DNA from 3 places in the Stenotrophomonas sp. YJH_SMC_79 genome. Region 3 is predicted to be linked to each of the others. Evidence: predicted binding sites of a transcription regulator. Region 3 holds the regulator's gene; each other region holds the start of a gene.

Region 1 (10,453 bases), on a different contig from region 3:
GCACGATGGCGGAAGCCATCCAGATCGAAATCGCTGCCGATCTCGCGGTTGAGGCGGGCCAGCAGATTGAGGGTAAAGGCGGCGGTGACACCCTGTGCATCGTTGTAGGCCGCCTCGATCAACGCTGGCTCCTTGTGCAGGTCGATGCCGACCAGGGCCAGGCCATCACGGCCCATGGTCTGGCGCATCGCGCGCAGCAGGGCGACCGCGTCCTCACCTTCAAAGTTGCCCAGCGTAGACCCGGGGAAGAACAGCAACCGCCGCGCGGGTTCGCGTTCGGGCATGGGCACGGCAACGGGACGGGTGAAGTCTGCACAGACCGGCAGCATCTCGACCTCCGGCAGCGCCGGGGCGAGATGGTCGATGCTGGACAGCAGCGCGGCGCGCGAGATCTCGATGGGTGTATAGGCCACCGGTTCACGCAGCGCGGCCAGCAGCAGCGCGGTCTTGCGGCCGCTGCCACTCCCCAGTTCCACCACGTGCAGGTGCGGGCCGACGCTGCGGGCGATGTCTGGCAGTACCCGCGAAAGCAGGGCCAGCTCGGTACGCGTGGGGTAGTACTCGCGGGTCTGGGTGATCTGTTCGAACAGGCGCGAGCCACGTGCATCGTAGAAGTACTTGGACGGCAGCTGGCGCGGTGTGCGCGACAACCCGGCCACCACGTCGGTGAGGATCTGCTGGCGGCCGGGGGTGAGATCGGTCAATGCCTGCAGCGCGTCGTGCACCGTACTCATGCGAGGTCCCTGGCCAGGCGCAGGCCGGAGAACTGCCAACGCGCCGGTGGCATGAAGAAGTTGCGGTAGCTGGCGCGCACATGGCCACGGGGCGTGGCGCAGCTACCGCCGCGCAGCACCCATTGGCCACACATGAATTTGCCGTTGTATTCGCCGAGGTTGCCGGCAAAGGGCTGGAAGCCCGGATAGGCGCCATAGGCGCTGTGGGTCCATTCCCATACATCGCCGAACAGCTGGCGCAGTCCACCGCCCTGCCCGGCCTGTGGGTGCAGGTGATCGTCATCGGCAAAGTGGCCCCGCACCGGCTGAGACGCGGCCGCAGCCTCCCACTCGAACTCGCTGGGCAGGCGCGCCCCGGCCCAGCGGGCACAGGCGTCGGCCTCGAAGTAGCTGAGATGGCAGACCGGCGCATGCGGGTCCAGTTCGCGCCAACCGCCCAGGGTGTATTCGCGCTGCAGGCTGTCGTCCCAGTACAGCGGGTGCCGCCAGTCTTCGGTTTCACGCAGTGCCCAGCCTTCGCTGAGCCACCAGCGTGGCTCGCGGTAGCCTCCGGCCTCGATGAAGGCGCGGTACTCGGCGTTGCTGAGCGGGCGCTCGGCCAGGGCATGGGAGGGCAGCAGCACGCGATGCGGCGGCGATTCGTTGTCATAGGCGAACGCGTCATGCCGTGGCCAGGCTGCGGCACCGATGGTGATGATGCGTTCGGGCGATTCGATCCAGCCCTGAGCACTGGCAGTGCCGGGGACGGTTGGCAGGTCGTCGCGGTAGGCCGGCTGCAATGGATTGCACCAGAACGCGTGCTTGATGTCGGTGAGCAGCAGCTCCTGGTGCTGCTGTTCGTGCTGCAGGCCCAGCTGCAGGTGCTGCAGCGCCTGATCGTCGAGATCACCCGCGTCCAGCCGTGACTGTACCTGCGCATCGATCTGGCGGCGGTAGTCCTGCACCTGCTGCAGCGAGGGCCGTGACAGCAGCCCGCGCTGCGGCCGCGCATGGGCCGGGCCGAGGCTCTTGTAGTAGCTGTTGAACAGGTAGTCCCAGGCAGGGTCATGCGCCGGTGCAGGTGGGAAGCCGGCCAGCACGAAGCGTTCGAAGAACCAGGTGGTGTGGGCCAGGTGCCATTTGCTCGGGCTGGCATCGGCCATGCTCTGCAGCATGGCGTCTTCGGCGCTGAGGGGGGCCGCCAACTGCATGCTGCGGTCCCGCACACGTGCGTACTGGCGGGCGAGATCGCGCTGCGGGGCAGCGACGGCGGTGGCTGCGCTGTCCATCCGGGGAGCATCTGCGCAGCAGGGTGAGTGCGACGTCATGGTTCGACGTCAACGCGTTCACATGCGTGACCATCCCGCATTCAAGAAGCCGGTGCAGAGGCCGCTAACGGCAATGCTGCGGCCGCGTCGTCACCGCGCTGGAATTCCTGCTTGCCCCTGCATCCGCTCCGCCAGCCTGCGCATTACCTGTTCGTGCTGCCCGCCGTGCTGGTTGCCGTGGTGCTGTGGGCGGCACTGGGCAACGAAGACGTGGCCAATCCGGCCCAACGCATCCTGCCCTGGCTGCTGGCCTGCCTCGGCGCCGGCCTTGCGCTGCTCTACCACCAGGTGCGTACGCTCTGCCTGATGCTGGTGGTGGCCGTGATGTTCGCCCTGCTGCACCTGGACGTGGGTGGCTATCTGCGCAACGGCCATGTCACGACGCTGACACCGCTGCGCTTCCATGCCATTTCGGCCTGGCTGCCCTTGCTGTTCGCGGGCCTGGCGTTGTGGCCCGAGCGCGGCCGCCGCCGCCGCGACCTGCTGCTGCGGGGTGTTGCCAGTGGCACCGCGCTGATGATCTTCCTGCTGCTGGCCACGCAGCAACCGCGGGGCATGCACGATCTGCTGTCCAACCGCCACTGGAGCTGGATTCCGGCCGACTGGAACGCGCTGGCACAGCTGCCAGCCCTGCTGTTCCTGCTGGCAACCGCCGCGCTGGGCTGGCAGGCCTGGCGGCATCCGCGCCCGCTGCACACGGCAATGCTGCTGGCCCTGCTGTGCCTGTGGTGGATGCTGCCGCGGGTGTTCCTGCAGCCGGTGCTGCTGCCGGCGCTGGCCAGCGCGGCCTTGCTGCTGATGCTGGGCGCGATGCTGCAGGAGTCCTTCCATATGGCCTTCCGCGATGAACTGACCGGCCTGCCGGGGCGCCGCGCCTTCAATGAGACCCTGCAACGGGCGCGCGGCACCTACAGCATCGCGATGGTGGACGTGGACCACTTCAAATCGTTCAACGACACCCACGGCCACGACACCGGCGACGATGTGCTGCGCCTGGTGGCCTCGCGGCTGGGGCGGGTGGGCGACGGTGGCCGTGCGTTCCGCTATGGCGGCGAGGAGTTCGCGGTGGTGTTCCTGGATCGTCCCGCAGCGGCCTGCGTGGATGCGGTCGAGGCGCTGCGGCAGACCATCGAGGACACCCGCATGCAGCTGCGCGACCGCAGCACCCGCAGCCGCGACGATGAAACGGGACGCCAGCAACGCGGACGCGGCGGGAGCGGGCAGACGGTGCAGGTGACGGTGAGCATCGGCCTGGCGGACAGCCGCGTGGATGAGCGGCCAGCAGCGGTGATCAAGGCTGCCGACCAGGCGCTGTATGCAGCCAAGGACGGCGGCCGCAACCAGGTCCGCGCGCATGCCGGCCAGCGCGTGCTGGCGGTGCGCGGCGGCTGAGGCTCACACGGCGTCGAGGTAGTACCAGCGGCCGTCGACACGCAGGAAGCGGCTGTGCTCTGTCATCTTCACCGCGCTGCCGCCACCCACGCGGTAGCGGGCGGTGAAGCGCACTTCGGCGCTGTCGGCACCGGTGGCCGTGTGTTCGTGCACGGTCAGGCCCAGCCAGTGCGTACGCTGGCCCGGCGCATCATCCAACGCCAGCTCGGCCGGACGGGTGTCCGGGTGCCAGCTCTGGCGCAGGTAGTCCGCCAGCCCCCGCACATAGGCGCTGTAGCGCGATCGCATCAGGCGCTCGGCATCGGGTGCTGCCTCACCGGCATGGAAACGGCCACAGCAGGCGGCGTAATCGGCGGGAAGGCCGCAGGGGCAGGGGTCGGTGGATTTTCGGCTCATGCAGGCATTGTCGCCGGGTTGTGCGGATTGATCCACGCGGGGCACGGGTCAGCCGGTGCAGGACAGGCGTATGCTGTCGCGCCCCCACATCGATTGATCGCCGTGCTGGAACTGGTTCCCCCTGAGTTGTGGTGGCTGGTGGTGATCGCCTTCATCGCCGGCCTGGTCGATGCCGCCGTCGGTGGCGGTGGGCTGGTGCAGTTACCCGGCCTGTTCACCGTGCTGCCGCAGCAGACGCCGGCAATGCTGTTCGGTACCAACAAATTCAGCTCGATGTTCGGCACCGGTGCAGCCGCCTGGCGCTATGCGCGCAACGTGCGCTTCCCGTGGAAGCCGGTGCTGTTCGCGGCAGGCACGGCCTTCATCTTCTCCTTCGCCGGCGCCACCGCGGTAAGCCTGCTGCCCAAGGACGCGGTACGCCCACTGGTGCTGGTGCTGCTGATCGCGATGCTGGCCTACACGCTGTGGAAGAAGGATTTCGGCGCGCTGCACCGGCCGCAGGACATCGGCCGTCGTGAGCTGGCGATCGCGCTGGCCATCGGTGCGGCGATCGGCTTCTACGACGGCTTCTTCGGGCCGGGCACCGGCAGCTTCCTGATCTTCCTGTTCGTGCGCTTCTTCGGCCTGGATTTCCTGCGCGCCTCGGCGGCATCGAAGGTGGTGAACCTGGCCACCAACGTCGCGGCGATCTCGTTCTTCGTGCCGACCGGCAACCTCCTGTGGCTGTTCGCGCTGCCGATGGCGGCGGCCAACATCATCGGCTCGGTGGTGGGCACGCGGTTGGCGCTGAAGGGCGGTACGCCGTTCATCCGCAAGCTGTTCGTGGGGCTGGTGGTGGTGCTGATCGCGCGGATGGCGTGGGATACGTTCCGCGGTGCGTGAATGAGCTTGATGACCAGGTAGGTGCCAACCTTGGTTGGCACGCTGAGTCCGGCCGCGAAGAGCAGCCGAGCATGGCTCGGCTCTACAGGTAGATGGACCGAGGCGCTCAGGCCTCGGCTTCTTCCGGTTCGTTGGCCTGCTGGCGGCTGCGCTCCGGCAGCTTCAGGCGCTTGCCTTCTTCGTCGTACTCGATCAGCAGCACGCCGGAGTCGTGGCGGCCGCTGATTTCGACGAAGCAGGCGCCGCCGATGAACGGTTCCAGCGTCATCACCGACTTCAGCGGGGTGGCAACCACCATCTGGAAGCCGAAGTTGTCGAAGATGTTCATCGCCAGTGCGGTGAACTCGTTGTCGGCCTTGTCGAAGGCTTCGTCGAGCACGACGGCAGCGTAGCTGGGCAGCTGGCTGTCGGCACCGCCGAGCTGGTAGCGCAGCGCTGCCGCCAGGCAGGTGGTGGCCAGCTTCTGGCGCTGGCCACCGGACTTGCCGGCGCCGCTGCGGTAGATCTCGACCTGCTGGCGCGTTTCCGCATCCAGCTCGACGCCGATGAACTCCACGTGCATGCGCACGTCCAGCACCAGCTCGCGCCAGCGCTTGTCCTCGCCTTCCTGCGAGCCCAGGCGGTTGACCAGCTGCCGCAGCACAGTGAATTGCGATTCGGCCAGCTCACGCTGCTCGGTCTGCTGCTGCGACAGCACTTCGCGCAGCTGCAGGTGGAACTCGCCGACTTCCGGCAGGCGTCGGTCGTTCAGTTCGATGGTCAGCAACGTGCCGCGGTTGAACGGCACCTGTTCCAGGCTGGCGTTCACTTCGTCCAGGCGCTGGCCGATCGACTTGCGGGCCTCGGCGCTGTGGCGCTGCAGGGCCAGCAGGTTGTTCTTGCTCTGGTTCTGCAGCAGATCGAAGAAGCGCTCTTCGTGCTGCGGCAGGCCATCGCGCTCCAGCCGTTCGAGGCGAGCGAGGAAGTCCTCGGCCGAGGCCACCGAGACGGTGAAGTCGCCCGATTCCTCTGGCCACTGCTGGATGAAGCGACGGAAGCAACCGATCAGCTGGTTTTCGATGCGGTTGAGGTCCTGCTGCGAGGACGACAGCTGCTCGTTCAACGCGTTGCTGACCTGGCGCATGTGCGCTTCCAGCGTTTCCAGGCTGAGCGGGCCCTGCTCCTGCAGGCGCTCGGCAAGACCGGCTTCCTGCTCCTGGGCCAGGCTCGGCAGCACCAGCGCACGGCTCTGCTGGCGTGCGCGGTCGAGGCGATCACGTTCCTTGACCAGCTGGCCACGCTCGACGCGGACGTCTTCATAGGTGCGGCGCGACTGCTCGATGTCGGCGCGCACGGCGTCGATCTGCTTGGCCAGCTTGGCCAGGTCGGCATTGCCTTCGCGCAGATCGCGCAGGGTGGCCTCGATATCGCCCAGGCGCTGCTGCGGGGCGGCGATGTCGATCTCGTTCCAGCTGATGCTGACCAGCTCATGGCAGGCCAGGCGGCGTTCGTTGTCGCGATCACGCTGGCCGCGCAGGCGCGCGATATCGGTCTCGCAGCCGGCGATGCGCTTGGCCAGCTCCTGTGCTTCACGCTCGAAGGCGCCCACTTTGTCGTGGTTGTTGAAACCGAGGATCCAGCGACGGCGGTCGCCCACCGCACTGCGGTCATCCTTCTCGAAACGGTCGCCCGGATGCTTGACCTGGCCTTCGCGGGTGATGCCGCGGTCGACGTTGCGCAGCTGCTTGGCATCCACGCACTCGTAGTCGAATCGCTTGCCGAGCTCGCGGCGCAGCCAGCTTTCGAACACGTGTTCGCGCAGTTCCAGCTTGTGCAGCAGCGACTTCGCCGACGGCTCACGGGCGAATGCATCATCGTTGCGGCGCACGCGGTAGTAGGTGAAGCGCATGCCCAGGTGGGTACGGTTCACCCACTCGGCGACGTCGTTGTAATGCTTGTCGTCGACCAGCAGTGACAGCGCGAAGCCACCCAGCACACGCTCGATGGCGCCTTGCCAGCCCTGCTCTTCCGAGCGGACCTGGATCAGCTCGCCGACGAACGGCAGCGCCGCTTCGGCGATGCCGGTTTCCTCGGCCAGGCGCGCGCGCAGCTTCTGCATCGGCGCCGGGATGTTGGAGGGCGTGCGCTGCATCGCTTCGAGTTCCGCACGGACTTCGCCGAAGCGGCGCTCGTCATCGCGCTTGCCACCCAGGCGATCGCTGATCGCATCGTCCAGCGCCGAAGAGGCGCGCTGGCGGTCCTGCAGCTCGTTCTGTGCGCGCTCAACCAGTTCGGCGAAGCCGTGTGCGTCGTCCGGCAGTTCGGCCCCCAGCTGCTGCGCGGCCAGGCTTGCCTGCTCGCGCTTGGCCTGGCGGCGGTCGCGCTCGGCTTCGGCGCGGCCCTGCTCGCGTTCCAGTTCCTCGATGCGCTCACCGCCCTGCTGGCGGCGCTGCAGTTCCAGTTCGGCCAGGCGCTCGGTGTGATTGTCCAGTGCGGCACGGCGCTGGGCTTCTTCGCCAAGCAGGCCACGGTCACGCACGTCCATCTCGCGCAGGCGCGCTTCGATCAGCGCCTGGCGGCGGCTTTCGCGGAAGCTGTCGACGCCGAGCTTCAGTGCTTCGTCGTCACCGCGCTGGCGGTGCATTTCCTTCAGGTCGTTGTAGTAGGCGCGTGCCGGCAGCAGGGTTTCCACCTGGCGGCGGGCAGTGACCACCGCCTGGTGCGCGCCATCAAGCTCGGCGAAGTCGCTGACCAGGCGCTCGGCGGCGTCGAAGGTCTTCGGCGTGTCGAGCATGAAGTCGCGCAGGAAGACGTTGAGGTCGCCCAGGTTCTTCGCCGACTGCGTCTTGTGCAGCAGGCGCAGCGCCATCTCGTTGTCGATGCCGAGCAGGTCGCGGAAGCGCTCGGCGTAGCCGGAGAAAGCGTCGAAGTGGTGCAGATCGGACAGCTTCTGCTTGAGCTTGCGCAGGTCCAGGTCGAAGCCGCCGAGATCCTTGGCGATGTCGAACGGACGCTCGGCGATCATGTAGTGCTTGCGCACGTCACCGGCCGAAGTGCCGTTGCCGGAGATCCACAGCAGGCGCACCAGGCTGACCACGCGGCCGTCGCCGGCGCGGTATTCCAGCACCAGTGCGGTCCAGGTCGCGCCCTTGCGCAGGTACTGGGTGGCGATTTCGCCAGTGCCGCTGTCCTGCTGGTCAGCCCAGGCGCCACGCACATAGGACACCAGGTTGCGGTCGCGGCCACTGCGCTCGGCTTCACGCGCGGCGGCGTTGAAGTCGACGATGGCCGGCGGCGTCAGCAGCGCGGACATGGCATCGAGCAGGGTCGACTTGCCCGAGCCGGAACGGCCGACGAACAGGAAACCGCGCTCGGCGATCGGCACTTCGGTCAGGCCGTTGAAGGTGCCCCAGTTGTGCACCTGCAGGCGGCGCATGCGGAACTGCTGCAGGCGCGGGTCCGGCAGGCCTTCGTTGAACAGGGCGGGAGTGTGCTTGGAGATAGCCATGCGATGATCGGGTCTCTCAGGCCTCGGCGGCCGGGGTTTCGCGCAGCTGGCGGTAGACCGCCGAAAGCTGGGACACGTCTTCGGCGGAGAACAGCAGCTTCAGCGCCGGCGAGACTTCGTGGCGGTCTTCCTGGCCGCTGAGGCGGGTCAGGATGTGGTTGTCCTTCATCTTCTGCACCGCCGAGGCGACACGGCGGTTGAAGCCGGCGCGGTCGGTGGACAGGTTCTTTTCGTAGATGGCCAGCGCTTCGGCCATCTCGGCGTCAGCCACCACCGCGCGGTTGCCGCGCGCGTCAGCCTCGGCCAGCTGCTGGCGCAGGTACAGCAACAGCACCGAATCGATGAAGGTCAGCGGCGAGGTGCGCAGCAGCACCGGCGCATCGACGTCTTCGGTATCGGCCTGGCGGGTGAAGGCCACGCCGCTGTCACGGTCGAGCACCAGTTCCAGGAACAGGTCCGCCAGCGACGAGCGGATGGCCGCTTCGCTGCGGATCAGCGCCGGCCACAGCTTGGCGTGGCGCAGCTGGTCGATGCTGGGGCCGATCAGCAGCTGGCACAGCGCACGGCGCGCATCCAGCGGCAGGCGACCGGTATCGCCGAGGTAGTACACGTCGTTGCCACGGCGGGGCTGCGCCACGGTCGCCACCGGCTCGGCCTCGTAGGCGTCTTCCGCCACGTCGGCCTGCGGTGCGTCGATGGGATCTTCATGCCAGCTCATGGCGTCTCTCCTGGGTGAACCAAACCAGCGGGATGCGGGCGCGACGGATCTGGCCGTCGCCACCACGCCATTGCGCAAGCTCCTGCTCGCCGGCGACCACGTTGCCGAAGCGCGTGCCCAGCGACAGGTAGCCGATGACGCTGCCAAGACCCTGCGGCGCCTCGCGCTGCGACAGGGCCTGGGCGATGCTGAGCCGCGGCTGTGCATCAAGCAGGTCGTGCAGGTCGCGGCGCAGGGTGCGGAAGTCGATTTCGGACGAAGCGACCAGATCGCCGACGCTTTCCAGGCTGATCGCGGCCGCGTCGTTGTACTCGACGTTGCCATCGACCTGGGCGCTGCGCGGATCGTGCAGCCTCCACTGCGACCACGAGCGCAGGCGGCTGGTGGTCAGCTGCAGGTCACGGCCGATGCCACGCTGTGCGGGGAACTCGTCGCGCAGGGCCAGCGCTTCGGACTGTGCCTGCTTCAGCAGCTGGTTGAGGCGGCGCTGTTCAAGATAGCCACGGCTCTGCACGAAGCCGCGCAGGCTGCGTGCGAAGTTCTGCAGCACATCGTGCACCTGGCCACCGCGTTCGAGCATGGTGCTGGTGAAGCCGCGCAGGAAGTTGCGTTCGTTGCGGTCCAGGCGGCGGGCAAAGCCACGCGCCAGCACCGCTTCCAGCGCGGCATCGAGCTGGGCACTCTGCTCGGCGTCGTTGAGCAGCCGCCAGAAGGCCTGGAAGCTGCGGCCGGCATCGCTCTCGCCGATCACGTCCACGCCTTCGAACAGCTGCGACAGCACGTCGCCACGCTCGCCCTCGTCGTCGATGATGCGTTCGCGGAAATCGCGGTTGAGCTGCTCGAAGTCATCACGCACGCGGCGGAAGTCCTCGGTCAGCTCGTCGGCCAGGCCGATGATCTGGCGCGCACGTTCCAGCGCGCGCTTGCCATCCAGCGCTATCACGCGGCCGGCACCGACGCGGGCGATCTCGGCGTCGATGCGGTCACGCTCGTCGCGCAGTGCCGACAGGCGTGCGTCCGGATCGGACTCGGTCTGCGCGGCCAGCTGCGAGAGCTGCTCGATGACCAGTGCCAGCCGGCTTTCGGTGGCCGCCACGCGGGCCTGCTCGAGGCCGTCGGCGAAGCGGATGGCCTGCAGCGCCGCGGTCGACAGCTCGTACTGTTCCTGGTCGGCACCATCGGGCAGACGGCGTTCCAGCCAGCCCTGGGCCAACCAGTGCGCGATGTAGGCCTGCGCGGTACGCGGCAGGTCGCGCGACAGTTCGTCGCCGTTGAGCTGGTCCAGCGCACGCTGCAGGCGCTCGTTGAGCACCGACGAAGGCAACGTGCGCTCGCCGTCCATCAGCAGGCCCTGCAGCAGGCCGATGATTTCCGGAGCGTGGTCGGCGGCGAGCAGCTTCCACTGGGGCTGTTCGCGCAGATGGCGGTAACGGGAGATGCGTTCGCGGTGCTTCATGCAGCGAAAGGAGTCATGAGGGCTGGCGGGGACGAGCAGCCGCCCACGGCGGCCGCGCAGGCAGCCGTGGGCATGCCGGCC
Region 2 (10,453 bases), on a different contig from region 3:
TTCGGCACCGGCGATTCCAGCCTGAGCGCGCTGGTGCGTTACCCGGTGGACAAGCTGAAGATCGACCGCAGCTTCATCAAGAGCGCGCCAGCCGGCAACCGCGAGGCGGCCATCGCCCGCGCGATCATCGCCATGGGCCACCAGCTGGGCATGACCGTGATCGCCAACGGCGTGGAATCGCAGGCCCAACTGGGTTTCCTGCGCCGCAACGACTGCGACGTGTTCCAGGGCTACCTGTTCGGCGAGCCGATGTCGGCCGATGCCGCCGGCATGACCCTGCGCCGACGCTACCTGCGCCCGGAAGCCTTCGCCGAAACGCGCCCGGACCGGACACTGCTGCTGCTGGATGACGAGGAGAACGTGCTGCGCTCGCTGGTGCGCCTGTTCCGCCGCGACGGCTACCGCATCCTGGCGGCCGGCAACGTGCGCGATGCGTTCGACCTGCTGGCGATCAACGACGTGCAGGTGATCCTGTCCGACCAGCGCATGAGCGACATGAGCGGCACCGAGTTCCTGGGCCGGGTGAAGATGCTGTACCCCGATACGATCCGCCTGGTGCTGTCCGGCTACACCGATCTGAACACCGTGACCGACGCGATCAACCGTGGTGCGATCTACCGTTTCCTGACCAAACCCTGGAACGACGATGAGCTGCGCAAGCACATCCACCAGGCGTTCCGCACCTATGAGGAGCAGCGCCGCAGCAACGCCGGTCCGGCGCCGGTGGAAAGCGGAGATGGCGGTGAGGATCGCCCGTTGCGGTGATGATCCCCTCTGGTAGAGCCGGCCGCTGGCCGGCTGCTCTGGATATCGGGTTCAATGAGGTTGCCGGCCAGCGGCCGGCACGACCGGAAGCGGTCAGCGCGGCTGCTTCACTGGCAACACCACGCGGAAGCGCGAACCGACGCCCGGGGTACTGTCCAGGTCGATGCGGCCATGGTGCTTGTTGATGATGCTGTAGGAGATCGACAGGCCCAGGCCGGTGCCGCTGCCAACAGGCTTGGTGGTGAAGAACGGATCGAAGATGCGCTGCCGCAGTTCCGGCGAGATGCCTCCGCCAGTGTCCTCGAATTCGACCCACACCTGGTCACCGTCGACACCGGTACGCACGGTGATCGTGCCGCGCTCGGCGATGGCGTGGCCGGCATTGAGCAGCAGGTTCATGTAGACCTGGTTCAACTCCGACGGCAGGCACTCCACCAGCGGCAGCTGGCCGAACTCGCGATGCAGGGTGACCTTGTACTTGAGCTCGTTCCAGATGATGTTGATGGTCGATTCCAGCCCTGCATGCAGGTCGACCAGCTTCCACGATTCGTCGCGGCCGGAATACGAGAAGTCCTTCAGGTCACGCACGATGCGGGTGACCCGCTCGATGCCTTCGCGCGATTCGGCCATCAGCTGCGGCAGGTCACGGCTGATGAAATCGATGTCCAGGCGGTCACGGATATCGTCGATTTCCGGAATCAACGCCTTCGGGTCCGGCGCCCGCAGGGCGCGTTCGTAGGCTTCAATCACCGTGAACAGGCTGCGCAGGTACTCCTGCAGGCTGCCCAGGTTGGAGTGCACGTAGCCGATCGGGTTGTTGATCTCGTGCGCAACGCCCGCGGCAAGCTGGCCGATCGAGGCCATCTTTTCCGACTGCAGCAGCTTCTCCTGGGTGCCGTTCAGGCGCAGGTAGGCCTGGCGCAGCTCCGCATGGCGCTGCTGCAGCTCGCGCTCGTAGTCTTCCTGCCCTTCGATATGGCGGAACAACGCCAGGAAGTGCCCCTGGCCCACCGGACCGTGGTGGTAAAGGTGGGCGATGACCACCCCCTCTCCCAGCGGCAGGCTGCCATTCCAGTGACCATGCTGCCGCGCCTGTTCCAGCGCATCGGGGGGCAGCAGTTCACGCAGCCGCTGCGGCGGCGGCAATGAACCTTCCCCGCCGCCGGCCAGCAGGTTCTGCGCGGCCGGATTGGCCAGCGCCACCTGCCCGTCTTCAGTGAACAGCAGCAGCCCTTCGCGCAGGCGCTCAAGCAGGGCCTGCAGCACCGGCTGCGGCGGAAGGGGGGCGGTAACCAGGGCGTTGGCAGCGGACACGGCGACTCGGGGCATTCGAACAGGCGCCCAATATACGCGGTCACGCAGCGGGCTTCAGCCCGCGGGGGTGGGTAGTGCGACCGCCGTCGCGTCAGGCGACGGCGAGTGGGCGGCGGGCAGTAACGGTGTGTGACTGGCCCTTGGCGTCATAGGCCGAGGCGTCTTCGGTACGGCCCAACTGGCGCAGTGCCCAGTTGACCTCGCGCCGGCGCCGCGAAAGCAGCACACCGTTGGCGCGGTTGCGCTCGGCCAGTTCCTGCAGCAGTTCGCCCTCGCCGACCGGCGGTGCGCCTTCCAGCGCTCGCAACGCCTCCAGCTTGGCGCCGGTGGCACGGATCAGGGCGTGCACGTCGTGCTCGACCAGGGCCTGGCGCTCAACGTCCAGGGCCTGGGCGAGACGCTGCAGCGGCTCGCTCATCGCTGCGGTCATCCCTGCAGCTGCTGGTCCAGATCGAGCATGCGCGATGCAATCGCGTCCGGATTGATCTTGTAGGTGCCGTTCTGCAGCGACTCGCGCACGGCGGCCACACGCTGGGCGTCGATCGCCGGGGCGGTGGTCAGCTCACGCTCGATGGCCTGCAGATTGGTGGCCTCGCCGGTCAGACGCAGGCTGTCGGCTGCCTCGACCGGGCGTGCCGGCGAATCGCTGCTGACGCCGGGCTTGCTGGCCGGGGTCGTCACGCTGCGCAGTGCCTGGGGGACCTGCAGGTTGCCGTCGATTTTCTGGCTCATGGGGTGTCCTGGAGTTGCCGTTCACAAGGGATAACGGCCTCAGGGCCGCGATCTTTAGGGATATTTTGCGGTAAATCAACGCGCCACGATTACGTCACCTGCGGCGTCGACCGTGCCCTGCACGATCCGCCGCGAGGACAGGTTCTCCACCGAGACCCGTTCATTCTCACCGGCATCGCCCATCGCGCGACCGGCAATGCGGACCTCGACCGAGCCGCGACGTGACACCAGGGCCACACTGTCTCCTCGCTTGATGAGACGCTGCACCACCAGATCGTTGTTCGACAGCAGGGCCCCGGCCTGCAATGGACGGCGGGCGATGCGACCGATCGCCGCGTTGGGATCGGCCAGCACAGCACCGGCAATCCGGGCCGCGTCACGCTGGGCAGTCGTGATATCGGCGGCGGTGAGGGTTTCTCCAGTGCCGATTCCACGGTTGAGCACCAGCACGGTCTGGTTGCGCCGCACCTTTACCGGCACGAACAGGCGCCAGCCGCCCGCGTCGGGGCAACTGACCTCGACCGTGGTGTTGGCAGTGGGCTGCACCTGCAGCGCGCCGCCACACTTCGGCAGGCGCAGCGCATCGGCCACCTGGGCCTCGCCCTCGCTGCCCGCCGGCAGGGTCGTCAGCGCTGCGGCGCGGATGCTGGCTACGGGCTGCCAGTCGGAGGCCGCCGCCCACGGCGAGGCCAGGGCAAGCGCGACGGCCAATAAAGATGTGACCCGGCGCATGGCGCCTCCTGTCGATGGGACCTGGCCCAGCTGCGTGCAAGGGGCGTGCCAGAGCGACGGGGCCTGTTGATCGAGTCCGGGGCGGGGATGCGACCGGATGGGTAGAGTCGACTGTCAGTCGATTTCGCGCGAAGTGCGGGGGTTCCCGCGATCGGATCGAAGAGCAGCCGACTGACAGTCGACTCTACAGAAGCGGTGTGGAGCACGCGGACGGCACACCACCCTCAAGTTCTGCCGCCGCAGCGCCGATACAGCAGCCATGTCCCATGACCTGCTCAACCGGATCGACCAGCGGACCCGTCTGGCCGGCCACAACCGCCTGGCGCTGCTGCTGTTCCGCCTCGGCGGACGTCAGCTTTTTGGCGTCAATGTCTTCAAGGTGCAGGAAGTCCTGCGGCGCCCGGAGCTGTTCCAGGTGCCCGGGCTGCCCAGCCAGTTCTCCGGCGTGGCCGACGTACGTGGCCGCTCGGTGCCGGTGCTGGATCTCGGCCTGGCCATCGGCCATCCCGAACGCGAGCCGGAGGCCGACACCTCGCCCGGCTATCTGGTCGTTACCGAGTTCAACCGCTCGATCCAGGGCTTCCTGGTCAGCGGTGTGGAGCGCATCGTCAACATCGCGGTGGAAGACATCCATCCGCCACCGGAGCTGGGCGCCGAATCGAGCTACCTGACCGCCGTAACCCGCTTCCAGGGCGAGCTGATCCAGGTCATCGATGTCGAAAGCGTGCTGGCCGACATTGCCCAGGTGCGCGGCGAGGCGGTGCTCGACCCCGCGATGGCAATGCCCTCCGACGGCCCGCAGCTGCAGGTGCTGGTGGTGGATGACTCGCGCGTGGCCCGCCAGCAGATCCGCAGCGTGCTCGACCAGCTGGGCGTAGGTGCCACCCTGCTCTCCGACGGCAAGCAGGCACTGGACCACCTGCTGCAGATCCACGCTTCCGGCGAGAACCCGGCCGAACGCTACGCCATGGTCATCTCGGACATCGAGATGCCGGCCATGGACGGCTATACGCTGACGACGGAAATCCGGCGCCATCCGGGCCTGGCCGGCCTGTATGTGCTGCTGCATACCTCGCTGTCGGGCGTATTCAACAATGCGATGGTCGAGCGCGTGGGTGCCAACGCCTTCGTCGCCAAGTACTCGCCGCACGAGCTGGCCGACTTCGTGCTGGACCGCCTGCGCAAGGTGGCGTTGGCGGCCTGACGTCCACTGATCCGGTAGTGCCGGCCGCTGGCCGGCATTCGCAGATCTATCGGGGAGCCGGCCAGCGGCCGGCACTACCCTCTCGAATTTGGCACACCCCTTGCAGCTTCCCGGGCAACGTTCCCGTGGGAGTGCACCGTGCGCAACCTGATTACCGACTACCTGGGCGTCCATGCCCAGGCCATGCCGTTGCGCGAACAGCGGATGAAGCTGATCGCCAGCAACCTCGGCAATGCCGACACTCCCGGCTACAAGGCCCAGGACCTGGACTTCGATGCCGCCCTGCGCCATGCCCAGGGGCTGGATGCCAACGGCCTGATGGCCACCACCCACGAGCAGCACTACGAAATCAGTAGTGGCCTGAACCCGTTCCAGATCGCGCGCGACGGCGTGCAGCCCAGCCTGGACGGCAACACCGTCGATCCCGATGCCGAGCGTGCGGCCTATGGCCGTGCTGCGCTCGAGTACCGCGCTTCGCTCAGCTTCGTCGAGAGCAAGGTGCGTTCCATGCTGACCGCGATCACGGGGCAATAAGCCATGAGCAACCTGCCGATCTTCGATATCGCCGGCTCCGCGTTGCAGGCGCAGTCGGTGCGCATGAGCACCATCGCCTCCAACCTCTCCAACGCCGACACCGTCGCCGGCTCCGCCGACGCGGTGTACAAGCCGCTGGAGCCGATCTTCCAGGCCGTCACCAGCAAGAACGATCCGAACATCACCTCGGTGAAAGTCAAGGAGATCACCCAGAGCGATGCGGCGCCGATCAAGCGCTACGAGCCCGGCCATCCGCTGGCCGACGCCGACGGCTACATCTACCAGCCCGACGTCGATCCGGTGGCGCAGATGGTCAACCTGATTTCGACCTCGCGCAATTACCAGGCCGGCGTGGAGATGCTGACCACCGCCAAGGAACTGGCCCTGGCCACCCTGACCATGGGCCGCTGAGGCCCGCAGTACCGGATACCGCCATGACCACCGCCGTCAACAACCAGACCAATCAGGACGTCTACGCCGCACTCGGCCTGAACGCCCCGAACAGCAACGCTACGAAGAAGAAGAACACGCTGGACCAGGCCGACTTCCTGCGCCTGATGACCGAGCAGCTGCAGCACCAGGATCCGCTGAAGCCGATGGACAACACGCAGATGGTCGCGCAGATGGCGCAGATGTCCACCGTGCAGGGCATCACCGATCTGAACAAGACGGTGAAGGGCTTCCAGGAATCGATGGCCAGCGACCAGGTGCTGCGCGGTGCCGCATTGGTCGGCCACCAGGTGCTGGTGCCGTCGGAAAAGCTGGTGCTGGAGAAGGAAGGCAGCGTTGAAGGCACGGTGGCCGCGCCTTCGGCCGGCATCATCACCGTCGACGTCACCGATGCCAACGGCACCAAGGTCACTTCGCTGAGCGTGGAAGCCAAGGCCGCCGGCGAAACCGCCTTCAAGTGGGACGGCAAGGACGCCAACGGCAAGCGCATGGAACCGGGCAAGTACTCCATCGTCGCCAACCACGTCGACACCGCCGGCAAGAGCACCAAGTTGTCCACCTACGTGCAGGCACCGGTGGAAAGCGTGACCGTCGGTTCCGACGGCCTGTACCTGAACCTCAAGGGCCTGGGCACGGCCCCGATCGACTACGTGCTCCGCGTCAGCTGAGCCGCACACCCCGCACTTACCAGGAGCATCCCATGGGCTTCAATGTCTCGCTGTCCGGCATCAATGCCGCCAATTCCGACCTGAGCGTCACCGCCAACAACGTCGCCAACGTCAACACCACCGGCTTCAAGGAATCGCGCGCCGAGTTCGCCGACCTGTTCTCGGCCACCGGTTACGGCCTGTCGAAGAACGCCGTGGGTTCGGGCGTCCGTGTCTCCAATGTTGCCCAGCAGTTCAAGCAGGGCCACAACGAACAGACCGGCCGCAGCCTGGACATGGCCATTTCCGGTGAGGGCTTCTTCACCATGAACATGAACGGCACCCGGGTCTATTCGCGCGCGGGCAACTTCCAGACCGATGCATCGGGTTACGTGGTCAACCCGCAGGGAGCGCGCCTGCAGGTGTTCGCGCCGAATGCAGACGGCACCAACTTCGATGCCGGCCGCATGGTCGACCTGCAGCTGCTGACCACCGACAGCCCGCCGAAGCAGACCAGCGAAGTGAAGGTCGGCTTCACCCTGCCGGCCAACGCCAAGCAGCCGACCGTCACCACCTTCGACCCGACCGACTCCAACAGCTACAACCACTCCAGCGGCGGCATCACGGTGTACGACTCGCTGGGCGTGAGCCACATCCAGGTCTCCTATTTCGTGAAGGGTGCCAACCCGAACGAGTGGACCGTGCGCAACTACGTGGACGGCCAGCCGGCTGGCGCACCGACCCCGGTCACCTTCGACAACAGTGGCAAGCTCACCGCGCCGGCCAACGGCAAGGTCAGCCTCGGCACCTTCACCCCGACCACGGGTGCGGGCGTACTGAACATGACGCTGGATATCAACGGCTCGACCCAGTACGGCGAGAAGTTCGCGCTGCGCAACACCCAGCAGGACGGCTATGCCGCCGGCAAGCTCAACGAGATCACCGTGTCGGAAACCGGCGTGGTCTACGCCCGTTATTCCAACGGCGCCGACAAGCCGCTGGGCCAGGTCGCGCTGACCACCTTCAACAATCCGCAGGGCCTGGAATCGAAGGGCAACAACCTGTGGGTGGATACCTTCAGCTCGGGTACGCCGCGTACCGGCATGCCGGACACCTCCAACCTCGGCAAGATCCAGGCCGGTTCGCTGGAGGCCTCCACCGTCGACCTCACCGAGCAGCTGGTCAACATGATCACCGCGCAGCGCAACTTCCAGGCCAACGCGCAGATGATCACCACCCAGGACCAGATCACCCAGACCGTCATCAACATCCGTTGATGAACTGCTGACCCCGTCTCGGAACTTCCCGCATGGATAAAGCCCTTTACGTGGCGATGACCGGTGCCCGCGCCTCCCTGCAGGCGCAGGGCACGCTCAGCCACAATCTCGCCAACTCGGACACCCCTGGCTTCAAGGAAGCGCTGGCCAACACCGAAGCCTTCCCGATCAAGGGCCCGGGCTTTGCCTCGCGGGTGGATGCACTGCACGTCGACGCCGGTTTCAACCGCCGGCCCGGCGCGCAGCACATCACCGGCAAGCCGCTGGACCTGGCGCTGCAGACCGGCACCTGGCTGGCCGTGCAGTCCACCGATGGCAGCGAGGCGTACACGCGCGGCGCTGCACTGTCGGTCACGCCGAACGGCCAGCTGGTGACGTCCAGCGGCCGCCCGGTGCTGGATGACAACAACAACCCGATCGCCATTCCGCCCTACCAGGCGATGGAGATCGGTGCCGACGGCACGATCTCGATCATTCCGCAGGGCGAAGGCCCGCAGACGATGGCCCAGGTCGGACGGATCAAGGTGGTGCAGGCACCGGACGAGCGCCTGGAGCGTGGCCTGGATGGCCTGTTCCGCAACACCGATCCGCGCCAGCCGTTTGCGCCTGCGCAGGGCACGGCGGTGCACAGCGGCCAGCTGGAAGGCAGCAACGTCGATGCCGCCGGTGCGCTGGTGCAGATGATCCAGCTGCAGCGCCAGTACGAAATGCAGGTGCAGGTGATCAAGCACGGCGACGACAACGCGCGCAGCGCCAACAGCCTGCTGCGCCTGGGCAGCTGACGGAATTCCGGCGCCGCTTGAATGCGGCGCTGGCACACCGCTTGCACACCCGAAGACAAGGGCCGCACCGCGCGGCCGGCTCCACCAGACAGGACACCGAAGATGAACCAGGCATTGTGGATCGCGAAAACCGGACTGGATGCGCAGCAGATGCGCATGTCGGTGGTTTCCAACAACCTCGCCAACACCAACACCACCGGCTTCAAGCAGGACCGTGCCAGCTTCGAGGACCTGCTGTACCAGCAGGTACGCCAACCCGGCGGCTCCTCCTCGGCACAGACACAGCTGCCGACCGGCCTGCAGCTGGGTACCGGCGTGCGCGTGGTCGCCACCGCCAAGAACTTCGAACAGGGTGGCCAGCAGCAGACCGGCCGCGCACTGGACGTGATGGTCAACGGCCGCGGCTTCTTCGAAGTGCAGATGCTCGATGGCAGCTCGGCCTACACCCGTGATGGCTCGTTCAAGATCAACCAGGACAGCGAGCTGGTCACCAACAGCGGCTACCCGGTGCAGCCGGGCATCCAGATTCCCGAAGGCGCGCAGTCGGTGACCATCGGTACCGACGGCACCATCAGCGTGAAGATGGCCGACGGCGCCGCCTCGGTGGAAGTGGGCGCGCTGACCCTGACCGACTTCGTCAATCCCGCCGGCCTGCAGGCCCGCGGTGAGAACCTGTTCCTGGAGACCACGGCCTCCGGCCCGGCACAGAACGGCAATCCCGGCCTCAACGGCCTCGGCACCGTGGTGCAGGGCGCGCTGGAGGGCAGCAACGTCAACGTGGTGGAAGAGCTGGTGTCGATGATCGAAACCCAGCGCGCCTACGAAATGAACGCCAAGGCGATCTCCACCACCGATTCGATGCTCGGCTACCTCAACAACAAGCTCTGACCGGCCAACCCGGGAAACCGCCATGTCGCCCATTTCCAACTTCGCCCGCACTGCCCTCGCCTGCGCCGTGGCTGCCCTGCTCGGTGGCTGCGTGATTGCCGGCGATGTGCGCCCCTATCCGGCAATGGCACCGATCCAGCCGATCATGCCACCGCAGGCCGAACCGACCGCCGGCGCGATCTACGCGGCCGGCCCGACCCTGCAGTTGTATTCGGACCGTCGCGCGCGCGATGTCGGCGACCTGCTGACCATCACCCTGCTGGAAAACACCACCGCGCAGACCAGTGCCAACACAGCCACCAACAAGGAGTCCAACCTGAGCCTGGGCACGCCCTCCATCCTCGGCGCGCCCGTTACGCTGGGCGGCAAGGACATCCTCAGTGCGACGGCCAAGGGTGCGCGTGACTTCACCGGCAAGGGCAACAGCGCGCAGAGCAACCGCCTGCAGGGCAACGTGACCGTGACCGTGGTGCAGCGCCTGCCCAACGGCAACCTGGTTGTGCAGGGGCAGAAGAACCTGCGCCTGAACCAGGGCGACGAGCTGGTGCAGGTACAGGGCATCGTGCGCCCCGGCGACATCAGCGCCGACAACACCGTGCCCTCCAGCCGCGTGGCTGAGGCGCGCATCGTCTACGGCGGCCGCGGCCCTGTCGCGCAGTCCAACGCGATGGGCTGGTTGAGCCGCTTCTTCAACTCCGGCCTGACGCCGTTCTGAGTATGGCCATGAAATCCTTCTTCTCTTCCTCCTGGCAGCGACGCGCGGCGTCGTTCGTCGCTTTGATGCTACTGATCGTGGCAGCCCCAGCCAGCGCCGAACGCATCAAGGACCTGGCCCAGGTCGGTGGCGTACGCGGCAATGCGCTGGTGGGCTACGGCCTGGTGGTCGGCCTGGACGGCAGCGGCGACCGCACGAGCCAGGCGCCCTTCACCGTGCAGAGCCTGAAGAACCTGCTCGGCGAGCTGGGCGTGAACGTTCCGCCGAACGTCAATCCGCAGCTGAAGAACGTGGCGGCGGTGGCGATCCACGCTGAACTGCCGCCGTTCGCCAAGCCGGGCCAGCCGATCGACATCACGGTGTCCTCGATCGGCAACGCGGTGTCGCTGCGCGGCGGTTCGCTGCTGATGGCC
Region 3 (10,453 bases):
ACCGAAAAACGCCTGCGCGACGCCCGTGAACAGGGCAACCTGCCGCGCTCGCGCGAGCTCGGCACGGCCGCCGTGTTCGGCGCCGGCGTGCTGGCGGTGATGGCGATGAGCGGCTCGATCGGCCGTGGTGCCGCGGCCTGGATGAAGCAGGCGCTGAGCCCGGAACAGAGCCTGCGGCAGAACCCGAAGGAACTGTTCGGCCACTTCGGCGACCTGCTGCTGCAGTTCATGCTGGTGATCGCGCCGCTGGTGCTGGTCTGCCTGCTGGCCAGCTTCGTCGCACCGCTGGTGATGGGTGGCCTGCGCTGGTCGCAGAAAGCGATGCTGCCGGACTTCAACCGCATGAACCCGATGAGCGGGCTCAAGCGCCTGTACGGCCCGGAGGCCATCGCCGAGTTCACCAAGTCGCTGCTGCGCGTAGCCTTCGTCGGCGTCGCCGCCGGGCTGGTGGTCTGGACCGGCTTCGACACCCTGCGCGGGCTGATCCACCACCCGCTGGAAACGGCCATCACCGACGGCCTCGGCTTCACCCTGCGGCTGCTGCTGGCCACTGCCGGCGCCATGCTGGTACTGGCCGCCATCGACGCGCCCTACCAGCGCTGGAACTGGATGCGCAAGCTGAAGATGACCCGTGAAGAGCTGCGCCGGGAAATGAAGGAAAGCGAAGGCAGCCCGGAGGTGAAGGGCCGCATCCGCCAGCTGCAGCAGCAGATGGCCAACCGCCGGATGATGGAAGCAGTGCCCACCGCCGACGTGGTGGTGGTCAACCCCACCCACTACGCGGTGGCCCTGAAGTACGAAGGCGGGGCCATGAACGCCCCGACCGTGGTCGCCCTGGGCGTGGACGAGACCGCCCTGCGCATCCGTGAAGTGGCCGACGGCAACAAGGTCGCGATTGTCTCTGCCCCGCCTTTGGCACGCGCCTTGTATCGGGAAGGCCAACTCGGAAAGGAAATCCCCGTGAGACTGTATTCGGCCGTCGCCCAGGTCCTGTCCTACGTCTACCAGCTGCGCGCCTGGCGCACTGGCCCGATGCCGGACGCCCCGCACATCCAGGTGGATGAATTCGGCAAGGGAGGCCGCCCGTGAGCGCCCAGCCCTCCACCGGATTCAACACCCGCCGCGCCCTGGAAATGATCCGCCAGGGCCTTGGCGCGCCGCTGATCGTGCTGGCCCTGCTGGCCATGGTCGTGGTGCCGCTGGCCGCGCCGGTGCTCGACGCGCTGTTCACCTTCAACATCGCCATCTCGCTGATGGTGCTGCTGGCGGTGGTCTACGTGAAGCGCCCGCTGGATTTCACCATCTTCCCGATCGTGCTGCTGATCACCACCATGCTGCGGCTGGCGCTGAACGTCGCCTCCACCCGCGTGATCCTGCTCAACGGCCAGAACGGCCACGACGCCGCGGGCAAGGTCATCGCCGCCTTCGGCGAATTCGTGATCGGCGGCAACTACGCGGTCGGCATCGTGGTGTTCGCGATCCTGACCATCATCAACTTCGTGGTGATCACCAAGGGCGCCGGCCGCGTCTCGGAAGTGACCGCGCGCTTCATCCTGGACGCCATGCCCGGCAAGCAGATGGCGATCGACGCCGACCTCAACGCCGGTTTGCTGACGCGTGAAGAAGCCAAGCTGCGCCGCGAGGAAGTCCGCGAGGAAGCCGACTTCTACGGCGCGATGGACGGTGCCAGCAAATTCATCCGCGGCGACGCCATCGCCGGCATCCTGATCCTGTTCATCAACATGCTCGGCGGCCTGGCCGTGGGCGTGCTGCAGCATGGCATGCCGTTCGGCGAGGCCGCTGCCACCTACACCCTGCTGTCGATCGGTGACGGCCTGGTGGCGCAGCTGCCGGCCCTGCTGGTCTCCAGCGCCGTGGCCATGCTGGTCACCCGCGCCTCGCGTTCGCAGGACATGGCCCAGGCCATGACCGGCCAGGTGTTCGGCCAGTACCGGGCGCTGGCGATCACCGCCGGCATCATCGGCGTGGTCGGCCTGGTGCCGGGCATGCCCAACGTCGCTTTCCTGACGCTGTCCGCGATCCTCGGCTTCATCGCCTGGAAGGTCTATCGCAAGGGCAAGGCTCCGGCCGCCGACGCCGCGGCCGGCGGCACCGATGCCGCCGCACTCAATGCGCTGGGCCGCCCGGCCGCGCCGGCACCGACCGCCGAACTGAGCTGGGACGAGCTGCGCCCGGTCGATCCGCTGGGCCTGGAGGTCGGCTACCGGCTGATCCCGCTGGTGGACAGCAACCAGGGGGGCGAACTGATGGCGCGCATCAAGGGCGTGCGCCGCAAGCTGACCCAGGACGTTGGCTTCCTGATTCCCTCGGTGCACATCCGCGACAACCTGGAACTGCCGGCCAACGGCTACCGCGTGCTGGTGCATGGCGTGCCAGTGGCCACCGCCGAGATCCACCCGGACCGCGAACTGGCGCTGGACCCCGGCAGTGCCCTCGGCGCGCTAGAAGGCATCGCCGGCAAGGACCCCGCGTTCGGCCTGGATGCCACCTGGATCCAGCCGCACCAGCGCGCCCAGGCCGAGACGCTCGGCTACACCGTGGTCGACCCGGCCACGGTGGTCGCTACCCACCTCTCGCACCTGATCCGCGAACACGCGCCGGAACTGCTCGGCCACGAGGAAGTGCAGCACCTGCTGGCCAACCTGGCCAAGAGCGCGCCCAAGCTCGTCGAAGATCTGACGCCGAAGGCGCTGCCGCTGTCGGCGGTGGTGCGCGTGCTGCAGAACCTGCTGGTGGAGCGCATTCCGATCCGCCAGCTGCGCAAGATCGCCGAGGCACTGGTCGAACACGCGCCCAGCAGCCAGGACCCGGCAGTGCTGACCGCTGCCGTGCGCACCGCACTGGGCCGCTTCATCGTGCAGGAGATCGCCGGAATGTCGGCGGAGCTGCCGGTGTTCACCCTCAACCCGCAATTGGAACGTGTCTTGCAGGAGTCCACGCAGGGCAACGGCGCCGCGCTGGAACCCGGACTCGCGGAGCGACTGCACCAGAGCCTGGCCGAATGTGTCAGCAAGCAGGAAGCGCGAAACGAGCCGGCGGTCGTGCTGGTACCGGGCCCGGTGCGCGCCGCGCTGGCGCGCCTGGTCCGCCACAGCGTTCCGTCGCTGTCGGTCCTGGCCTACAGCGAGGTGCCGGAGGACAAGCGCCTGAAGCTGGTCGGAACGATCAGCTGACGCCGCCCGCCGATGCGCCAGAAAACAGACACCACTTTCGAACCAACGCAACAGACAGATACCAAGGGGAACCCGCACCGTGCAGACCACCGACCACCCGAGTTCTCCGACCGCCACCCCGCCGTCTTCGTCCCGTGACCACAGCATGAAAATCAAACGATTCGTCGCCGCCGACATGCGCTCGGCCATGAACCTGGTGCGCAAGGAACATGGTCCTGACGCCGTGATCCTGTCCAACCGCCGGATCGAGGAAGGCATCGAGATCGTCGCCGCCGCCAACTACGACGAGAGCGCCGTGCAGCGCGCACTGGAAGCCTCGCGTCGTGACGTCGCTCCTCCGCCGGCACCCAAGCCGCGTACCGCCGCCGATGCTGTGATCGCTGCGGTGACCCGCCGCCGCAGCGCTGCCCCGGCGCCGGAGCCGGTGGCCGCCACCACCTCGGCCGTGGCCGCCCTCGCCCGTGCGGCCGTGGGTGCCACCGGCCGCACCCTGGACAGCGCCGACGAGATCGTGCCGACCCGCGGCAGCACCGGCTTCGCAGCCACCCTGGCGCGCGCCGCCGTCAACGAACCGGCGCTGCCCGAACAGATCTTCGCCCCGTTCGCCGAGGCCATCGTCGCACCGGGCCCGGCCGTCACCGCGCCGGCCAACCGCGCCCACTTCCAGATCGACCCGCCGCACGACACGCATCACGAAAGCGTGCCCCCCGCCGTGCAGCCGCCGCCGCTGCCGGGCGCTGCCATGGCCGATGTCCAGCCTGACATCGCCGCCAGCGAACCGGCAGCGCTCGAAGCCGTCGCCGAAGCCAGTCCGGCCCCCGTGCTGGCCCCGGCACCGACGCTGACCGTCGTCGCCCAGGACGACGCCGAGATCCGCCAGCTGCGCCAGGAAGTGGCCGGCATGCGCCAGGTGATCGAGCGCGAGATGAACCGCTTCACCGACGAGCGCCTGCGCGGCTGCCCGGTACGCGCCACCGCGCTGGACCTGATGGACGAGTACGGCTTTGATGCCGGCCTGGCCCGCGACGTGGCCATGCAGATTCCGCTGGAGACCGAAGCCCACCGTGGTCGCGGCCTGATGCTGGGGCTGATCTCGCGCAAGCTGCCGATCGCCCCGGTCGACCCGCTGGAAGAAGGCGGCGTGATCGCCCTGGTCGGCCCGACTGGCGCCGGCAAGACCACCACCATCGCCAAGCTGGCCTCGCGCTTCGCCGAGAAACACGCGCCGCGTGACGTCGCCCTGGTGACCACCGACACCACCCGCATCGGTGCCCGCGAACAGCTGTACGGCTACGGCCGCCAGCTCGGCATCGCGGTGCACGAGGCCAACAGCGGCACCGACCTGGACCAGCTGCTGGAACGCCTGAAGGACTACAAGCTGGTACTGATCGACACCGCCGGCCTGGGCCCGCGCGACCGCGCACTGGCCGCCCAGCTGCAGTGGCTGCGTGCCGCCCGCCAGGTGCGCACCCTGCTGGTGCTGCCGGCCAACACCAGCTTCGGCGACATGGACGAGGTGGTCCGCCGCTTCGGCGCCGCCAACCTGCAGGGCCTGGTGCTGAGCAAGCTGGACGAGACCGGCCGCTTCGGCAACGCCCTGTCGGTGGCCGTGGACCACGCCCTGCCGATCACCTGGGTGACCGATGGCCAGGACGTTCCGGACGACCTGCATCGGGCCAGTGCAGCCAATCTTGTACTTCGCCTTGAAGATTTGCGCCGAGCGGCCGATATGCCCTGCAACCCGGAGTTGAACCATGCCGTCGCGTGAGTACGCCAAGCTGACCAAGACCTTCCCGCTGTCGGCGACCCGCAGCGAGCCGCTCGGCCCTGTGCGCACCATTGCCGTGACCGGCGGCAAGGGCGGCGTGGGCAAGACGAATGTGTCCGCGAACCTGGCCGTGGCACTGGCCGGCATGGGCAAGCGCACGCTGCTGCTGGACGCCGACCTTGGCCTGGCCAACATCGACGTGATCCTGGGGCTGAACCCCACCTTTACGCTGGCCGACCTGGTCGCCGGTCGCTGCTCGCTGGACGACGTCATCGTCGAAGGCCCGAACGGCGTGCTGGTGGTGCCGGCCGCATCCGGCCGCCGGCACATGGCCGAGCTGGCCCCGGCCGAGCACGTCGGCCTGGTCAACGTGTTCTCCGAGCTGGAACGTGAACTGGACATCATGGTGGTCGACACCGCCGCGGGCATCACCGACGGCGTACTGACCTTCTGCCAGGCCGCGCAGGACACCGTGGTGGTGGTCTGTGACGAACCGGCTTCGATCACCGACGCCTATGCGCTGATCAAGGTGCTCTCGCGCGAGCGCGGCGTGGACCGCATCCAGGTGGTGGCCAACATGGTGCGCGACCCGAACGAGGGCCGCGTGCTGTACGAAAAGCTGACCCGCGTCTGCGAGAAGTTCCTCGCCGATGTCTCGCTGAACTACCTGGGCTGCGTGCCGCAGGATGACTGGCTGCGCCTGTCGGTGCAGCGCCAGCAGCCGGTGGTGAAGGCCTATCCGTCCAGCCCGGCCGCGCTGGCGATCACCGAGATCGCGCGCCGCACCGCACGCTGGCAGGCGCCGACCGAACCGCGTGGCGGCGTCGAGTTCTTCCTCGAGCGCATCCTCAAGCAGCGCGGGGTGGCCGCATGAAAGGCGCAGCCCAGTACCGGGAGGTCCAGCGCTCGGCGGCCAACGAGGTCATCGCCCAGCACTCGGACCTGGTGCGGCGCATCGCCCACCACCTGGCTGCGCGGTTGCCGGCCAGCGTTGAAGTGGACGACCTGATCCAGGCCGGCATGATGGGCCTGATCGAAGCCTCGCGCAGCTACGACGCCGACCAGGGCGCCTCGTTCGAAACCTATGCCTCGATCCGCATCCGCGGTTCGATGATCGACGAGATCCGCCGTGGCGACTGGGTGCCGCGCTCGGTGCACCGGCGTGCCCGCGATGCCGCCGCCACCATCCGTCGCCTGGAACAGAGCAGTGGCCGCGCCGCCAGCGCCACCGAAGTGGCCGCCGCGATGGAGATGCCGCTGCCCGAATACCTGCGGTTGATGGAAGACGCCGCACGCGGCCAGGTGCTGAGCCTGGAGTCGCGCATCGAGGACCAGGGCGAGCTGGACACCGTCGCCCAGGGCGGCCCGACCCCGCAGCAGGTGCTGGAGCGCGGCGAGTTCGGCCGCGAGCTGGGCAAGGCCATCGGCCACCTGCCCGAGCGCGAACAGCTGGTGCTCTCGCTCTATTACGAGCAGGAACTGAACCTGAAGGAGATCGGCGCGGTGCTCGGCGTGAGCGAGTCGCGGGTCTGCCAGATCCACGGCCAGGCGGTACTGCGCCTGCGGGGCCGATTGAAAATCTTCGAGGCCGCCGACGCCGGCCTGGAAGAATGAACATGCCCGAGGCGGCTGCCCCCGGCCGCCCGGAATGAACAACAAAGGAACTCTGCTTTGAACAAGAACATGCGCATCCTGATCGTCGACGACTTCTCGACCATGCGTCGAATCGTCAAGAACCTGCTGGGCGATCTGGGCTTCACCAACACCGCCGAAGCCGAGGACGGGCATGCCGCGCTGTCGCTGCTGCAGAGCCAGCCGTTCGATTTCGTGGTCACCGACTGGAACATGCCGGTGATGACCGGCATCGAACTGCTGAAGGCGATCCGCGCCGATGCCAAGCTGAAGACCCTCCCGGTGCTGATGGTCACCGCCGAAGCCAAGCGCGAGCAGATCATCGAAGCCGCCCAGAACGGCGTGAACGGCTACATCATCAAGCCGTTCACCGCGCAGACGCTGGAAGAGAAGCTCGGCAAGATCTTCGAACGCCTGGCGGCCAGCGCCTGATGGATACCACGGTCGACAAGAACGCCCTCGCCCTGCGCCTGCAGGAAGCCCTGGACGCCCTGGAGTCCGGTGACGAAGCCGCCTGGCGGCAACGCATCGACGGACTGGTCGCGCTGCGTACGCAGCCGATGATGAGCGGCCTCTCGCGGCTGGCCCGCGAGCTGGGACAGGCACTGGGTGAACTGCCGACCGTACCCAGCGAGGCCGGTGAGCTGGACGACGCCTGCGCACGCCTTGACCACGTGGTGGCGATGACCGAACAGGCCACGCACCGCACCCTGGACCTGGCCGAGGAATGCCGCAGCCTGACCGAACAACTGCGCGCCGAAGGCCTGCAGCCGGGCCAGGACACGCAGCTCGAGCGCATCCGCCACAACCTGACCGAGATCGCCCTGACCCAGAGCTACCAGGACCTGACCGGGCAGATCATCCGTCGCGTGGTCGGCATCGTCCGCCGCGTGCACGAGGGCTTTGGCGCACTCGGCCTGCCGCCGGAACAGCATCGCACCGATCCGGAACTGGCCGGGCCGGCACTGAAGGGACTGGACCGCCACGCGGTCTCGCAGAACGACGCCGACGACCTGTTGTCGGATCTGGGGCTGTAAGCATGAGCGCGGTATCCGACGACATCACTGCCGATTTCATCATCGAGGCCCAGGAAATCCTGGATCGCCTGGGCGAACAGCTGGTGTCGCTGGAGCAGGCACCGCAGGACACCGAGCAACTCAACGCGGTGTTCCGCGGCTACCACACGCTCAAGGGCGGCGCCGGCTTCCTTGGCGTCACCGCCATGGTCGAGCTGTGCCACGCCGCTGAAGAAGCCCTGGGCATCGCGCGTGCCGGGCAGGCGGTACTGCAGGCCCACCACTTCGACGCCGCCCAGCAGTCGCTGGACTACCTGCAGTCGATGCTGGACGCCGTGTCCTCCGGTACCGAGCCGGGCTATGCGCCGCCGGACCTGATCGCGCAGTTCGACATGCACGGTGGCACTGCCGCGCCGGTCGCTGCGGCCGCGCCTGCGGCAGGCGGCAGCGATCTGATCACCGACGACGAATTCGAGGCCCTGCTCGATCAGCTGCACGGCGGCAACGCGCCGACTGCGGTCGCGCCAGCGAAGAAGGCCGACGACGGCCTGATCAGCGAAGACGAGTTCGAAGCCCTGCTGGACCAGCTGCACGGCGGTGCTGCGCCAGGCGCGAAGCCTGCTGCCGCCATCGCGGCGGCACCCGCCGCAGCACCGCGCCCGGCACCTGTCCCGGCGCCCGCAGCCAAGCCAGCGGCCAAGCCGATGGCCGAGGCCGAGCACACCGTGCGCGTGGACACCAAGCGCCTGGATGCGATCGTCAACCTGATCGGCGAACTGGTGCTTTCCCGCAACCGCCTGAAGACCCTCCGTGCACGCCTGCGCGACGAGGAGCTGGATCGCGCCGTATCGACGCTGGACATCGCCACTGCGCGCCTGCAGTCGGCCGTGATGCGTACCCGCATGCAGCCGGTGGGCAAAGTGTTCTCGCGCTTCCCCAAGGTCGCCCGCGACGTCGCCCGCTCGCTGAAGAAGGAAGTGGACCTTGAGCTGGTCGGTGCCGAGACCGAGCTCGACCGCAACCTGGTCGAAGCGCTGGCCGACCCGCTGGTGCACCTGGTCCGCAACGCCATCGACCACGGCGTGGAAATGCCCGACCTGCGTGAAGCACAGGGCAAGCCGCGGATGGGCCATGTGCGCCTGTCCGCCCAGCAGGAAGGTGACTACGTCAGCATCGAGGTGCAGGACGATGGCGCCGGCATCGACCCCGAGAAGCTGCGTGCCAAGGCGCGCGAGAAGGGCCTGATCGACCCGGAGGCCGCTGCCCGCCTGAGCAGCGAGGAATGCCTGCATCTCGTGTTCCTGCCCGGCTTCTCGACCAAGCAGCAGGTCACCGATATTTCCGGTCGTGGCGTGGGCATGGACGTGGTGCAGTCGCGCATCCGCGAACTGAGCGGCCAGATCCAGATCCAGTCGGAACTGGGGCGTGGCAGCCGCTTCCTGATCCGCGTGCCACTCACCCTCGCGATCCTGCCGACCCTGCTGGTGCAGGCCGGCGAGGACGTCTACGCGCTACCGCTGGCACGCGTGATGGAAGTGCTTCACGCGCCGCGCACCTCGCTGGGCTGGTTCGATGGCCGCGCCGTGCTCGATCGCCGCTCGCACACCCTGCCGCTGGTCGACCTGCGCCAGTGGCTGGATGTGACGCCCGCCGCGTCGACCCTGCTGACCATCGTGGTGCTGCAGGCCGGTGAAGCGCGCTTCGGACTGGTCGTGGACCAGGTGCGCGGGCGCGAGGAAGTGGTCATCAAGCCACTGCCCAAAGCCCTGCGCGGCCTGCGCGGTTATGCCGGTGCAACCTTGATCGGCGATGGTCGCATGGCACTGATCCTGGACGTGGACGGCATACGCTGAAACCCCGCCGGGCATGGCCCAGCGACCCGAAAACTGTGACTACCGTCTGTACGCGCTCTCCCGGTGTCTCAAGTCCCATTCATACAAGCCGATACCGGAACCATGGATAGACTCAGCCTCATTGGACTCTTTCTCGCCCTGGCCTCGCTGGTCGGTGGCAGCATCCTCAAGGGCGCCGGCCTGGCGTCGTTGTGGTCGCCTGCGGCGTTCGTGATCGTCATCGTCGGCACCGTCGCCGCGATCCTGCTGCATACCTCGCCGGCGGTGTTCAAGCATGCCTTCAAGATCGTGCGCTGGGTCGTGCGCCCGCCACACAGTGATCGCCGCGAACTGATCCAGCAGATCGTCGAGTGGAGCAACATCGCCCGTCGCCAGGGCCTGCTGGGCCTGGAATCGCAGGTGGAAGCGCAGCAGGACCCGTTCCTGCGCAAGGGCCTGCAGCTGCTGGTGGACGGCGTTGAACCCGAATCGATGCGTCACATGCTGGAGATCGAACTGGGCAGCCAGGAACACCAGGACCAGGCCGGCGCCAAGGTCTTCGAAGCGATGGGCATCTACGCACCCACGCTGGGCATCATCGGTGCGGTCCTCGGCCTCATTGCCGTGATGAAGAACCTGGCCGACCCGAGCAAGCTGGGCCACGGCATCGCCGCTGCGTTCACCGCCACCATCTACGGCATCGCCTCGGCCAACCTGTTGTTCCTGCCGATCGCGGCCAAGCTCAAGAGTGTGATCTCGCACAACACCCGCGATCGCGAGATGGTCATCGAAGGCCTGATCTCGATCGCCCAGGGCGAGAACCCGCGCAACATCGAAACCAACCTCTCCGGCTTCCTGCACTGACATGGCCCGCCGCAAGCACCACGAAGAGCACGCCAACCATGAAGCATGGGCGATCCCCTATGCCGACCTGATGACGCTGCTGCTCGCCTTCTTCGTGGTCATGTACGCGATCTCCTCGGTCAACGAGGGCAAGTACCGGATCATGGC

What was found. The regulator FliA, encoded in region 3, starts transcription of late flagellar genes. The targets are predictions, from matches to a motif close to TAAAGTTTNNCNNNCNNNGGCCGATAA.
Region 1: AC5P57_RS19475 (GGDEF domain-containing protein) is a predicted target of FliA. The motif match lies at 2,083-2,109, and genes of this name have one in related genera.
Region 2: AC5P57_RS15355 (chemotaxis protein) is a predicted target of FliA. The motif match lies at 3,769-3,795, and genes of this name have one in related genera.

The regions. Positions count from the first base shown of each region.
Region 1 covers NZ_JCAFRK010000005.1:428,921-439,373, reverse strand. The annotation lists gene egtD (L-histidine N(alpha)-methyltransferase) at 1-734, opposite strand, end outside; gene egtB (ergothioneine biosynthesis protein EgtB) at 731-2,002, opposite strand; gene AC5P57_RS19475 (GGDEF domain-containing protein) at 2,153-3,433, shown strand; gene AC5P57_RS19470 (YchJ family protein) at 3,437-3,829, opposite strand; gene AC5P57_RS19465 (sulfite exporter TauE/SafE family protein) at 3,932-4,711, shown strand; gene AC5P57_RS19460 (ATP-binding protein) at 4,818-8,198, opposite strand; gene AC5P57_RS19455 (DUF4194 domain-containing protein) at 8,215-8,916, opposite strand; gene AC5P57_RS19450 (DUF3375 domain-containing protein) at 8,903-10,372, opposite strand.
Region 2 covers NZ_JCAFRK010000004.1:7,210-17,662, reverse strand. The annotation lists gene AC5P57_RS15380 (EAL domain-containing protein) at 1-765, shown strand, start outside; gene AC5P57_RS15375 (ATP-binding protein) at 859-2,079, opposite strand; gene AC5P57_RS15370 (flagellar protein FlgN) at 2,171-2,509, opposite strand; gene flgM (flagellar biosynthesis anti-sigma factor FlgM) at 2,506-2,811, opposite strand; gene flgA (flagellar basal body P-ring formation chaperone FlgA) at 2,887-3,543, opposite strand; gene AC5P57_RS15355 (chemotaxis protein) at 3,803-4,747, shown strand; gene flgB (flagellar basal body rod protein FlgB) at 4,886-5,281, shown strand; gene flgC (flagellar basal body rod protein FlgC) at 5,285-5,692, shown strand; gene AC5P57_RS15340 (flagellar hook assembly protein FlgD) at 5,716-6,399, shown strand; gene flgE (flagellar hook protein FlgE) at 6,432-7,655, shown strand; gene AC5P57_RS15330 (flagellar basal body rod protein FlgF) at 7,688-8,437, shown strand; gene flgG (flagellar basal-body rod protein FlgG) at 8,540-9,325, shown strand; gene flgH (flagellar basal body L-ring protein FlgH) at 9,348-10,040, shown strand; gene AC5P57_RS15315 (flagellar basal body P-ring protein FlgI) at 10,043-10,453, shown strand, end outside.
Region 3 covers NZ_JCAFRK010000001.1:1,376,023-1,386,475, reverse strand. The annotation lists gene flhB (flagellar biosynthesis protein FlhB) at 1-1,089, shown strand, start outside; gene flhA (flagellar biosynthesis protein FlhA) at 1,134-3,194, shown strand; gene flhF (flagellar biosynthesis GTPase FlhF) at 3,340-4,962, shown strand; gene AC5P57_RS06755 (MinD/ParA family ATP-binding protein) at 4,949-5,836, shown strand; gene AC5P57_RS06750 (RNA polymerase sigma factor FliA) at 5,833-6,576, shown strand; gene cheY (chemotaxis response regulator CheY) at 6,634-7,026, shown strand; gene AC5P57_RS06740 (protein phosphatase CheZ) at 7,026-7,631, shown strand; gene AC5P57_RS06735 (chemotaxis protein CheA) at 7,634-9,463, shown strand; gene AC5P57_RS06730 (flagellar motor protein) at 9,566-10,306, shown strand; gene motD (flagellar motor protein MotD) at 10,308-10,453, shown strand, end outside.